3 regions of the Thalassotalea crassostreae genome follow, and region 2 is predicted to be linked to each of the others. Evidence: predicted binding sites of a transcription regulator. Region 2 holds the regulator's gene; each other region holds the start of a gene.
What was found. Region 2 encodes MetJ, which represses methionine synthesis genes. Its sites were predicted from a motif close to TAGACGTCTAGACGTCTA; they were not measured.
Positions count from the first base shown of each region.

Region 1: a site for MetJ is predicted at 3,050-3,067, ahead of metA (homoserine O-acetyltransferase MetA). Genes of this name have one in related genera too.
Region 3: a site for MetJ is predicted at 2,881-2,898, ahead of metK (methionine adenosyltransferase). Genes of this name have one in related genera too.

Region 1 is NZ_CP017689.1:884,575-889,326, reverse strand. Features, by position in the region: gene metH (methionine synthase) at 1-2,028, opposite strand, end outside; gene metA (homoserine O-acetyltransferase MetA) at 2,025-2,972, opposite strand; gene recA (recombinase RecA) at 3,344-4,366, opposite strand.
Region 2 is NZ_CP017689.1:3,484,286-3,489,037, reverse strand. Features, by position in the region: gene LT090_RS15130 (LysR family transcriptional regulator) at 3-878, opposite strand; gene LT090_RS15125 (DUF1254 domain-containing protein) at 988-2,061, shown strand; gene LT090_RS15120 (hypothetical protein) at 2,122-2,532, opposite strand; gene metJ (met regulon transcriptional regulator MetJ) at 2,573-2,899, opposite strand; gene metB (cystathionine gamma-synthase) at 3,105-4,268, shown strand; gene metL (bifunctional aspartate kinase/homoserine dehydrogenase II) at 4,283-4,752, shown strand, end outside.
Region 3 is NZ_CP017689.1:1,058,665-1,063,416, forward strand. Features, by position in the region: gene LT090_RS04680 (YggS family pyridoxal phosphate-dependent enzyme) at 1-458, opposite strand, end outside; gene LT090_RS04685 (type IV pilus twitching motility protein PilT) at 522-1,565, shown strand; gene LT090_RS04690 (PilT/PilU family type 4a pilus ATPase) at 1,578-2,690, shown strand; gene metK (methionine adenosyltransferase) at 3,047-4,234, shown strand; gene rsmE (16S rRNA (uracil(1498)-N(3))-methyltransferase) at 4,377-4,752, shown strand, end outside.

The DNA.
Region 1 (4,752 bases), 1.3 Mb from region 2:
AATGCCTTTAACTAAAGCATGCTCTAATCGTTTAATTACCGGCAATTCACGCCACGATAAATCAACGGTGCTGGCTTTAGCAGCACCAGTACCATGATATCGACTAGCAAGATCTAATAATCGCTCTGTCGCTTCTTCATCGGTATTTTGAATAACATCTTCAACTGCTTTCAATAAGTCCTTTGGAATGTCAGCGTAAATTGCCAACTGGCCCGCATTAACAATCCCCATATCCATGCCATTGTTAATCGCATGATATAAAAACACCGCATGAATGGCTTCACGAACAACGTTGTTTCCTCGAAATGAAAACGATACATTTGATACTCCACCAGAGACCATTGCATGGGGTAAGGTGTCTTTAATTGCCTTCGTTGCTCGAATGAAGTCAACCGCATAATTGTTATGCTCTTCAATACCAGTTGCCACGGCGAAAATATTTGGGTCAAAAATAATATCTTGTGGAGGAAAGCCTATTTCATCGACTAACATGTGATACGCACGGCTACAAATTTCAACTTTTCGAGCTTCGGTATCTGCCTGTCCTACTTCGTCAAACGCCATAACGATTACTGCGGCGCCATAACGCCTAATCAGTTCAGCTTGCTTTCTAAAGCTTTCTTCGCCTTCTTTTAAACTAATCGAGTTGACGATGCCCTTACCTTGAATACATTTCAGGCCTGCTTCTAAGATCTCCCACTTAGAAGAGTCGATCATAATTGGTACCCGAGCAATATCAGGCTCACCGGCAATCAGGTTTAGCAACTTGACCATGGCAGCTTCAGAATCAAGCATACCTTCATCCATGTTGATATCGATGATCTGCGCACCATTTTCCACTTGCTGTAATGCTACTGCGATCGCTTCATCATATTTTTCTTCAGTGATCAGACGCTTAAATATTGCTGAGCCGGTAACGTTGGTTCGCTCACCAACGTTAACAAATAAGCTGTTTTCATCAAGGTTTAATGCTTCTAAGCCAGATAAACGACAAGCGATCTTTTTAGCTTCAACAATGCGGGGTTTCACGTTAGCAATGGCATCACTGATTGTTTTAATGTGCTCAGGCGTTGTACCACAACATCCGCCAACCACATTTAAAAATCCTGACTGTGCCCACTCAACGATGTGCTCGGTCATTTCAGCCGCATCTAAATCATATTCACCAAAAGCATTCGGTAAACCCGCATTTGGATGAGCTGATACTGGGAAGTCTGAAATTTGGCTGAGCTCTTCAACATATTGGCGCAACTCTTTTGGACCAAGTGCACAGTTTAAGCCAATACTAATAGGTTCGGCATGGCGCATTGAGTTGTAAAATGCTTCACAGGTTTGCCCTGATAGTGTACGACCTGACGCATCGGTAATGGTGCCAGAAATCATAATAGGTAAACGATAACCAATGTCTGCAAACACAGTTTCAATAGCAAATACCGCAGCCTTGGCATTTAGCGTATCAAAAATGGTTTCGATCATAATGATGTCAGAACCGCCTTCAATTAACGCCTGTATCGATTCGATATAAGCATCTTTTAATTCATCAAAACTAACATTACGAAATGCAGGGTTATTGACATCAGGAGATATTGAACAAGTACGGTTTGTTGGGCCTAAAACACCTGCGACAAATCTTGGTTTATCCGGCGTTTTCGCCGTTATTTCATCGGCAACTTGACGCGCAATTTGAGCGGCAACTAAGTTGATTTCCCGACTTAATGATTCCATGTCATAGTCAGCCATGGCAATCGTTGTCGCATTAAAGGTATTAGTTTCGATGATATCCGAGCCAGCAACTAGGTATTGGCGATGAATATCCTTGATAATCTCAGGTTGAGACAAAACTAGAAGGTCATTATTTCCTTTGACGTCACAATGCCAATCGACAAAGCGCTGCCCTCGATAATCTTCTTCTTCAAACTTATGTTCTTGGATCATGGTGCCCATTGCGCCATCTAATACTAAGATGCGTTGGCTTAATTGCTGCTCCAATAAACGAGTTTTTTCTAATTGTTCTACTGATGATTTCACTTTCTTTTTCCTAACAGTGTACGGTTATCGTCACTGCCTTCAAGATGATAAGGGGTAATTTGATAGACGTAATAATTTAACCAATTGCTAAATAATAAACAGCCATGGCTGCGCCAGCTGTTTAGTGCTTTTGCCGATGGGTCGTCCTTGGGAAAATAATTTATCGGTAAGCTAACGTCATCACTAGTTGTTAGGTCCCGTTGATATTCATCACTTAAGGTAAATGAATCATATTCAGGATGGCCAGTAACAAACACCTGCTTTTTGTCTTTACTTGCCGTTAAATAAACACCAGCAATGTCAGCTACACCAAGTACATTCAACTCGTCAATGGTGCGATATTCTGCTTCACTTATATCACCAAAGCGTGAATGAGGCACTAAAAACTCTTCATCGAAGCCTCGAGTTAATGACTCCATAGGATCAAGTGTTTGATGTCGATAGACACCTGATAACTTCTCTGTTCTCAATTTGCGGTGTAAACCATAAAAATGAAATAGCGCTGCATGAGCTGCCCAGCATGAATACATGGTAGATGTAACGTTATTTTGAGCCCAATCAAATACTTGTTGAATCTTAGGCCAATAAGTAACTTCTTCAAAATCCATTTTTCCTAACGGCGCACCGGTTACAATCAATCCATCGTAGTGCTTATCCTTTATATCATCAAAATGACGATAGAAATTATCAAGATGAGCTTTAGGAGTATTTTTCGACTCATTTAGATGTAATCGCACAAATTCTATATTAATTTGTAATGGCGAATTGCTTAACATTCTAAGAATTTGAATTTCCGTTTCAATCTTGTTTGGCATCAAGTTCAATATCGCTACTTGCATAGGGCGAATATCCTGATTAATCGCTCTATTTTCGGACATTACAAAGATATTCTCATTAGCGAGAACTGCAAGTGCAGGTAATTGATCAGGTATTTTAATCGGCATAATAAATAGTAAACAATAAGTAATTTAGCGTTCGAACATTGGCTTATAGTACTAATTCGCCCGGCATTGTCAACATCTAAACGTATAGACGTCTAAATAAAAGAATCCTAGAAAGCTAAAATCAAGATAATAAAACGAACATGTGCATCAAAAGTCTATTAAGAAAAAGTTGCACTAACTAGTTCAATTATAATATTTAATAAAATAGTTCGGGTTTGAAATAGTGAAAAAGCTTAATTGTTACAACAAGGTAAGAACTGTGACAAAAAAATGGCGCTCAATGAGCGCCATTTAAAATGCAAAAAGATTAATAAAAACTGATGTTAAGATTTTTATCTAGTTTTTGATTAAGTTTTACTTCTCGATATTAATTACTCTTCGATTTCCTCTTCGGAAGTAAGTTCGATAGGTGCTAATAATAGGCTACGTAACTTACCTTCTAAATCTTTCGCCATTGCAGGGTTTTCAGCAAGGTATTTAGTAGCATTTGCTTTACCTTGACCAATTCTTTCGCCCATACAGCTATACCAAGCACCTGCTTTTTCAACCATCTTGTGCTTAACACCAAGATCGATTAATTCGCCTAAACTGTTTATACCTAAACCATATAAGATTTGGAACTCTGCTTGTTTGAACGGAGGAGCGATCTTGTTTTTAACCACTTTCACGCGAGTTTCGTTACCAGTGATCTCATCACCTTCTTTAACTGCACCAATACGACGAATATCAAGACGAACCGACGCATAGAACTTAAGCGCATTACCACCTGTTGTAGTTTCTGGATTACCAAACATTACACCAATTTTCATACGAATTTGGTTGATGAAAATAAGCATGGTATTTGACTGCTTAAGGTTACCAGTAAGTTTACGCATTGCTTGCGATAACATACGTGCTTGTAAACCCATGTGCGAATCTCCCATGTCACCTTCAATTTCTGCTTTTGGTGTAAGAGCTGCAACTGAATCGACTACGATTACATCAACGGCGCCAGAGCGGCTTAACATATCAACGATTTCCAATGCTTGCTCACCAGTGTCAGGTTGCGACACTAATAATTCATTAATATCTACACCAAGCTTCTCAGCATAAATAGGATCAAGTGCATGCTCAGCATCAACAAAGGCACAAACTTTACCGTTACGCTGTGCTTCAGCGATAACTTCAAGCGTTAACGTGGTTTTACCACTTGATTCAGGACCGTAAATCTCAACAACACGTCCCATCGGTAAACCACCAGCACCTAGCGCCACATCCAAGGCTAAAGAACCTGTTGAAATAGTTTCAACTTCCATACTGCGGTTATCACCAAGTTTCATGATAGAACCTTTACCAAATTGTCTTTCAATTTGACCTAGCGCTGCTGATAACGCCTTTTCTTTATTTGCGTCCATTGTAGTCTCCGATTTGTAATCTTTTTATCCAGTAGTTACGAAACAGTATACTGTATAATCGTACAGTATCAACTGGATTTTTTATTTATTTTAAAATAAAACACAACAAAAACGATAAAACATTGATATTTAAAACATTTATCTTATTACTATTTTCCCACCAAGGAGAATAATGTTTAATTAAACAGTGAATAATTTAAAAACACTGTAAATAGATAGTCATTTTATACAGTAGTTTTACAGTAAATCTTTTGCATTTTATTTGATAATTAATTGCAACTTACTTTGCGCTTAGTTAGATATTATTTTAACATCGTAACTCTAACGCGTATTGGGTAAACACATCACTCGAAAGTTCTGGATATACCGGGTTAATAACGGCTATT
Region 2 (4,752 bases):
TGTTACTTAATAATTGACTTGACGATATCAACCAAACATTTTTGTAATGGCGCTTGTCTTTGCATTAAGCTAATACAGCAAGCGGTTTTAAGTGAGTATTGATATTCTTTTGATGGTAATACGTCTGTAACTTTATCGGTTTTATAGCTGCGGTGCATAAAGGTCGCCAGCTTACTAGTGGTCAATATTTTTTCACAAATTGATGCATCATCAACTGCGCCTTGAATATCTAACTCAATGCCTTTTGCTCTTAAAAATTCAAGAAAAGGATAACGCTCCTCGCTCCAACCAGCAGCCTTAACATGGAGAAAAGGCCATCGAATAAGCTCTTCCCAATTCGGCACTTCGTGTTGATGTCCGATCAGTGCGACCATAGGATCATCAGCGATGGGAATTTGATAAATAGTATTGGGCCGATCCTCATTATAAAAATGTACTCCAAGTTGAATATCCGTTTTTATAATGTCGTTGTTGGTTTCTGGTCCCCAAGTAACAAGTTCTATATATGCTTTAGGGAATTCTTTCGATAGTAAATCAAATAACCGACCGCCAAAGGTTTGCATATAGCTATTGAATAAGGCAATTCTTACTTTACCTGTATAGGTTTCTGCGTCAAAAGATAATGGTGGTATCGCTAAATTAAACTGTTCTATCGCGCCACGTATCATCTCGACTCTATGTTGAGCTGCAAAAGTAGGCTCCAACCCCTTGGCAGTTCTTATAAATAGCGCTTCACCTAATTGTTCAGATAGTTTAGTAATTTGCTTACTCGTTGCACTTTCAGAGATCCCAAGCTTCGCACCAGCACGCTTAAGGCTGCCAAGTTCATAAACTGCCAAAAAGGTTTTAAATAAATTGTAATCGACCTTTCTTTCCATTTGGTCAAGTCACTCTTAACTATGCTTGATAAAATATCAGTGTATACTTTACTTAACTTAAAAACTACTCCCACTTAACATTAAAGTAAAATTTAATAAGGAAACCAAAATGAAATTCACACATTCACTAATCGCTTTATCACTTGTTGCAGCAATATCAGCTACTCCTGCTTTAGCAAATAGCTCAGTAAATCAGGTAACAACATTAGACGGTTTTTTCTCCGATTCTGGCGTTACCGTAACAGCTGATTCATACCCAGTAGCTGAAACCTCTCACCAACTTCTTAAGAACCAAGACTTGGCGGGTATAAATACGCTTTTACACAAACGTCAATTAACTCCTACAGATAATCAGCCAGTGGTTCGTATGAACCGAGACACTTATTATTCAATGGCTGTAGTTGATGTTTCAAAAGGTGCGACAATCACTATGCCTGAAATCCCTGAAGGTAAATACATGTCTGTTCAACCAGTGACAGAAGACCATCGTATTCAAGCAATGAGCTATGGCTCTGGTACGTTTAACTTAACTACGCATACTGGCACACATGTTTATGTAGTTGTTCGCTTAGATTCAACTTTTACCGAAGCCGAAGCTAAAATGTATCAAGATCAAATGTTCATTTCAGCTAAATCAAATAAGAAGTTTTCAGCGAAACCTGTAAACCAAGAATCATTTCTTAAAGTAGAAAATGAGCTAAAAGCTAAAATGGGCGCTATCGCTAAGCGAGATGGTAGTGATGCATTAACAGGTATGTTTACCGATCCTCGAGACAACTCAAAAGAGCTATTTACAAAAGAGAAATACCAAGTAGGTACCGCTATTGGTTGGGGCGGTGCACAATATAAAGATAACGTTTATGAAGTGTCAGGAAACTACCCTATGGATAAGTGTCATCAAGCAACGTTTGCTGACCCTGAAAACCAAGCGTTTTGGTCTATCACTGTATATGACAAAAAAGGTTTCATGTTCAACGATGTTGCTCATGTAAGCTCAAATACAGCGACTTTAAACAAAGATGGCACGTACACTGTAAGTTTTGGTTGTGGAGATGATGCGCCAAACAACATTAAAACAAAGAATGACAGTGGCGTATTTAACTTAGGTATTCGTCATTACATGCCAACAGATAAAGTGACTAACCAAGGTTACCGTATATTACCTTTTGTTAAAGCTAAATAATTTAAGCTTTTAATCACCAAAACAAAAAAAGTGAAGTGTTTTAGTAACACTTCACTTTTTTTATTGCATGAAATTTTCTGCATCATTAGGTCTGTATTCTTTAGACTGCCAAAGACTGATTATATTGTGGATAAGATCTGGAATTGCCCAGGATAAGATATAAATACCGAGTATGATAATTCCTGTGGTTTGAAAAGTTTCTATGTCGCCTTTTAACTCGGCTGATTTAGCCGAAGATTTGGCGACAAGCATTTGTGCAATAAAGGTAGGGAATTTAATCATCAACAACGAAATGAGAACACCGAAGATCGACATTGCTGCATAAAAGGTCATGCCGTTACTGCCGCTTGAATTAAATTTTTTGTATTGAGATAAGGTTTCAAAGGCTATAGGAATATCTCTGATCAAGAATGCTAAAAGAAAAATTCCAAGTAATCTGATGCCTACACCTAACGCTTCGAGCTGATTCATACATTCCCTGTATGACTATTTATTATTATAGTTTTTGCTTTTATTCTTGGTCTTCGTATTCTGAAAAGTCAGTTATACCAAGGGTTTCTAGATGCTTACGCACACTCTCGGGAAGTTGCTGCTCATTATCTTTTGCTAAGTCGCCATCATCTGGTAATGGTTGACCGGTGAAAGCATGTAAGAATGCTTCACATAATAATTCGCTGTTTGTAGCGTGGCGCAAGTTGTTGACTTGTCTGCGTGTGCGTTCATCGGTAAGTACTTTTAATACTCGCAATGGAATTGATACAGTGATCTTTTTTACTTTTTCACTTTTCTGACCGTGTGGGGCGTAAGGGTTAATATATTCGCCATTCCATTCTGCCATGAATTCTCTCCGAAACTCTTTTTTATTCAATTGAGTAAATTGTACTAGGTATGACAATTGAGTCAACATCTATCAATAAAGATGTTTAGACGTCTAAAAGTTCTTGACCTTCGGCAATCAAACGTTTAGATTTATAGACGTCTATACATCTGTCGTCAATTGATTAGCGATTAAGCAAAAAATTAAACAAAGAAAAGAGTCCGTTATGAGTAAAGGTAAAGCAAACACTATCGCCGTACAGGCCGGTATCAATTCAGATAAACACTATGGCAGTGTTGTACCTGCAATGCACTTATCAAGTACTTATAGCTTAAAGGGCTTTAATGAAAAAAGAGAATATGATTATTCTCGTTCGGGTAACCCAACTCGAACTTCATTAGGTGATGTCATTGCTGAATTAGAGCATGGCAGCACTGGCATTATCACTGGTACTGGTATGTCAGCAATTCATTTAGTTTGCCAATTACTTTCGGCTGACGACACCTTACTTATTCCTCATGACTGTTATGGCGGCAGTTATCGTTTATTTACTCATTTAGCTGATCGTGGCTTATTCAAATTATTAGTTGTCGATCAAACCGACGCGAACGCACTGCAACAAGCGTTATCTGAAAAACCAAAAATTGTATTAATCGAAACACCAAGTAACCCATTACTGCGTGTTGTTGATATTGCCGCTATCTGTAAAGCGGCGAAAGACGTTGGTGCTTTAGTGGCAGTCGACAACACCTTTTTATCACCACTGTTGCAAAACCCACTCGATTTGGGCGCCGACATTGTTATCCATTCAACCACCAAATTTATCAATGGTCATTCTGATATTGTTGGCGGTGCGGTAGTGACTAAAGATGCCGAACTAGGCGAGACTTTAACATGGTGGGCGAATTGTATCGGTATTACGGGTTCGCCGTTTGATAGCTACTTAACCTTACGTGGTTTGAAAACTTTGCCGGTTCGCTTAAAGCAACATCAGCAAAACACTGATGACTTGATTGCGTTTTTACAAAATCATCCTGCCATTGAAAGAATTCATTATCCAGGCCTAACTGACCATCCAGGGCATGAACTTGCTAAAGCCCAACAAAAAGGCTTTGGCAGCATGCTGTCTTTTGAAATCAAAGGTGGCGTTGAACAGGTTAAAACGTTATTTGCCAAGGTTAAACTATTCACTTTGGCGCAATCATTAGGTGGTGTTGAAAGTCTTATTTCTCACCCGTCGACTATGACCCATGCCGGTATGGACCTTGAAGCACAAAAAGTAGCTGGGATAAGTCAAACCTTGATTAGAGTGTCTGTTGGTATTGAAGATAGCAAAGACATCATTGAAGATTTAGAACAGGCTTTAAATGCCACGTTAAGCGCAGAATAAACGAGTAGCTGTAAATGTTAAATTCAAAATTAAAACCACAAGCCAAAATTAATGTACATAAATTTGGCGGCAGTTCATTAGCAAATGCTGAATGCGTAAAACGTGTCGTTAGTATCATTAAGCAACACGCAAGTTTAGATGATCTTATTGTTGTGTCAGCAAATGGTAATACTACCGATTGTTTGTATGCATTATTTGCATGCACCGATAACGATTCGTTTGAACAAGCACTAAGTACATTGCGAAATACTCAGCAACAACTTATTAAAGAACTAATAGAGGGCGATAGCGCCGATCTATTAGTGAATTACCTCGACCAAAACTTGCAGTTTATTCGTCAACAATTTCAGCAGCAATCGTTAGAGCTAAATCGCAACGACGTCTTGGCTTTAGGTGAAGTTTGGTCGGCGAAATTACTTGCTGCATTATTAGAACAGCAGGTATGTCCGGCGAACGCGATTGATGCGCGAAATGTATTATTACT
Region 3 (4,752 bases), 1.4 Mb from region 2:
CAATTGCTGATAAATTCAGCTAACTCATCAATTTCTTCTACGCTGACCCCAGATTTACTCGCTTCTGCACTAATATTCACTTGTAAACAAACGTTTAGCGGGGTAATGTTATTGCTACGTTGTTCATTAAGACGTTTTGCTACTTTTATTCGGTCTACCGAGTGGACCCAATCAACATTGTTAGCGATTTGTCGAGTCTTATTACTTTGTAATGGACCGATAAAGTGCCACGTAATGTCGGTTAGATGTTTAAGTTGTTCGACTTTGTCGACCATTTCTTGAACATAATTCTCGCCAAAATGGCGTTGTCCGGCATCATAGGCTAACTGTAAAGAATCAATAGGTTTGGTTTTACTTACAGCTAATAACTCAATGTCAGAAATCGGTCTCTTTGCACTGTTGCAAGCAGCCAACATTTGTTGTTGAACTTGAGTTAAATTGTCAGCGATAGTTGTCATAATTTAGCGTCTGAATTTTGAATAAAAAAAGCATTAATAAAACAATAATAAAACAGGAATTCTATGGATATTACTGAACTTTTGGCATTTAGTGTCGAGCACGATGCATCCGATTTACATTTATCTACTGGTATGCCACCAGCAATTCGAGTTGATGGTGATATACGTAAGGTTAACATCCCACCATTAGAAGACAAAGACGTTAACGCATTAGTTTACGATATTATGACCGATCGTCAACGTAAAGAATACGAAGAAAACCTAGAAGTGGATTTTTCTTTTGAAGTTCCGAATTTAGCCCGCTTCAGGGTAAATGCATTTAACCAAAACAGGGGGCCTGCAGCGGTTTTCCGTACTATCCCAAGTAAAATATTATCGCTTGATGATTTAGGTTGCCCTGACATTTTCAGAACAATTTCTGAAAACCCTCGAGGATTAGTTTTAGTAACCGGTCCTACAGGTTCTGGTAAATCAACAACTCTTGCCGCTATGGTTGATTACATTAATGAGTCAAAGCGTGACCACATCCTTACCATCGAAGATCCAATTGAATTTGTTCACGATAATAAACAGTGTTTAATTAACCAGCGTGAGGTTCACCGCGATACGCTAAGTTTTAGTGCGGCATTACGTTCAGCACTACGTGAAGATCCAGATGTGATACTTGTTGGTGAGATGCGTGACTTAGAAACAATACGCTTAGCGATGACTGCTGCAGAAACAGGTCACTTAGTATTTGGTACATTGCATACAACTTCAGCGCCAAAAACTATAGACCGTATTGTTGATGTATTCCCTGGTGAAGAAAAAGACATGGTTCGTTCTATGTTGTCAGAATCATTACGAGCTGTTATCTCACAAACCCTCATCAAGAAAGTTGGTGGCGGTCGAGTTGCTGCTCATGAAATCATGATTGGTGTTCCGGCGATACGTAACCTTATTCGTGAAGATAAGATTGCACAAATGTATTCAGCCATTCAAACAGGTATGTCACACGGTATGCAAACTATGGATCAATGTTTACAAAACTTATTAAGCCGCGGCATGATCACACGTGAAGACGCACTATCTAAAGCTGCTGATAAAAACCAATTCCAGGTTTATTAATAGGGTTTAGTTATGGACTTAAATCAACTACTTGAAAAAATGACCAAGGAAGATGCATCGGATTTATTTATCACCGTAAACCTTCCTGCAAGCGCCAAAATTAACGGCGAGCTGCAACCAATTGATGATTCGGTATTAGATTATGATACGGCATTAGAGTTAGTACATAGCTCGATGAAAGAAAAGCAGCGTCAAGAATATGACGAAACCAAAGAGTGTAACTATGCGATTGCAGTTGATGGTATTGGTCGTTTTCGTATCTCTGCGTTTTGGCAGCGTGAAATGCCAGGTATGGTAATTCGTCGAATCGTGACTGATATTCCTGATGTTGATGCGCTAGGTTTACCTGCGGTATTAAAAGACATTGTTATGTCTAAACGTGGGTTAGTATTATTCGTTGGTGGTACTGGTACCGGTAAATCAACATCGATGGCATCATTGATTGGTTATCGTAACCGTAATGCTCGAGGGCATATTCTTACCATTGAAGATCCAGTTGAATTTGTTCATGAACATAGTAAGTCGATGATCACCCAACGTGAAGTTGGCATGGATACCGAATCGTTTGATGCGGCGCTTAAGAGTTCTTTACGACAAGCGCCTGACGTTATTCTTATTGGTGAGATCCGCTCGCAAGAGATTATGGAACACGCCTTAAGTTTTGCCGAAACAGGTCATTTATGTATTGCGACACTGCATGCAAACAATGCTAACCAAGCCATTGACCGTATTATGCACCTTGTACCGCCAGAGCAACATGAGAAGCTACAGTTCGATTTAGCCTTGAATTTGCGTGGTATTGTGGCTCAGCAACTTGTACCTACTCGTGATGGTCATGGTCGCAGAGCTGCTATTGAGGTTTTATTGAACTCACCATATATATCTGAGCTAATTAAAAAAGGCGAAGTAGGTGACATTAAAGAAGTCATGTCGAAATCGAGAGAGCTGGGCATGCAAACATTTGATCAGGCGTTATTTGATTTATATGAAGCCGGTGATATTAGTTATACCGATGCACTGCATCATGCTGACTCACCAAATGATTTACGCTTAATGATTAAATTACGTGGTGGCGATCAAGGCGGTATTGGTGGCTTAAAAGGTGCAACGTTAGACGGTGATTAATATCTTCTGATACCTAGCCCGATAAAAATTTTAAACCCCAATTAGAAGCGAATCTAGTTGGGGTTTTTCTATAATAGCAAATAAAAACTAGAGTATTTTAATGTAAAACCTATTTGCTTGCTTTGAATTGTTATTTGACTGTTGTTTTAGTGTTAATTTGCGTATCCAAACAAATCAAAAAGTAAAAGTTTAGACGTCTAGACGTAAAAAAGTGGATTTAAATCTGATTCCGCGTTAGAATTCGCCCATATTTTTGAATCACTTCTATTTAAATTAAAGATTTCTAATCTTTTTAACCATTTAATTCGTATAAAGGTTTTCAATTAAATAGATAACAATTAAGTGTAAGAGGCGTCATGGCTAAACATTACTTTACTTCAGAGTCTGTATCTGAAGGTCATCCGGATAAAATTGCCGATCAAATTTCTGATGCGGTATTAGATGCAATTATTGCAAAAGATAAACATGCACGTGTGGCCTGTGAAACTATGGTGAAAACCGGTGTTGCAATAATTTCTGGTGAAGTAACCACGGAAGCTTGGGTTGATTTAGAGAAAATCACTCGTCAAGTGATTAGCGATATCGGCTACACCTCTTCTGATGTGGGTTTTGATGGTGACACATGTGGCATTATGAACTTAATTGGTCAACAATCGCCTGAGATTGCCCAAGGTGTTGACCGCAGCAAGCCTGAAGACCAAGGTGCTGGTGACCAGGGGTTAATGTTTGGTTATGCAACAAACGAAACACCTTCATTGATGCCTGCGCCGTTGTATTTTTCTCATCGCTTAGTTGAGCGTCAAGCTGAAATGCGTAAATCAGGTGTTTTGCCTTGGTTGCGTCCTGATGCAAAATCGCAAGTCACTTTTATCTACGAAGATAATAAACCAGTAGCTATTGATGCTGTTGTTTTATCAACACAACATAATCCTGAAATCAGTCAGGAAGATTTAAAAGATGCGGTAATGGAAAACATTATCAAGCATGTTTTACCAGCTGAGTTGTTAAACGAAGATACTAAATACTTCATCAATCCAACAGGTCGTTTTGTTATTGGTGGTCCTGTAGGCGATTGTGGTCTTACTGGTCGTAAGATTATCGTTGATACTTATGGTGGTATGGCACGTCATGGTGGTGGTGCATTTAGTGGTAAAGATCCTTCGAAGGTTGACCGCAGTGCCGCTTATGCAGGTCGTTACGTGGCAAAAAATATTGTTGCTGCTGGACTTGCAGACCGTTGTGAGATCCAAGTGTCTTACGCTATCGGTGTTGCCGAGCCAACGTCAATATCAATTGAAACGTTCGGTACAGGTAAAGTTGACGAAGCAACGTTAATCGATTTAGTTCGTCAACATTTTGACCTTCGCCCATACGGCATTACTAAAATGCTTGATTTGTTGCACCCTATGTATCAACAAACAGCGGCTTATGGTCACTTTGGTCGTGACCCATATGAAATGACAGTGGGTGAAGATACCTTTACTGCATTTAGTTGGGAAAAAACCGACAAAGCAGATGCACTAAGAGCTGCTGCCGGTTTATAAGCGACAATAATTATTTTACTAAAGGCCAGATATTTTCTGGCCTTTTTTGTATCTAAATATCTGCTTTATATACAATTGCCCTTGTTTTTTACCCCTCATGACCCTATCTTGTAATCATTACTAAATTAACTATTGAGTTAGTGTGTCGAATCCAAGAATTTATCAACAAGATAACTTTACCGTAGGCGAAACTTGTCAGTTATCTGATGATGCCTTTGGTCACTTGATCAGAGTATTACGTCTAGGTAATGACGCTACAGTCACCTTTTTTAATGGTGACGGTCATGATTATTCCGCTCGACTTGTCGACGTAAGTAAGAAAAAAGCTTTCGCAGAAATAGTCGACAAACAATTTGTCGCCAATGAGTCACCAGTTAATATTCATTTAGGCCAAGGAATTTCTCGTGGCGATCGAATGGATTTCACCCTACAAAAATCAGTTGAGCTGGGCGTAAATACAATAACACCGCTGTTTACTGAACGTTGTGGCGTTAAACTGTCTGGCGAGCGCTTAGATA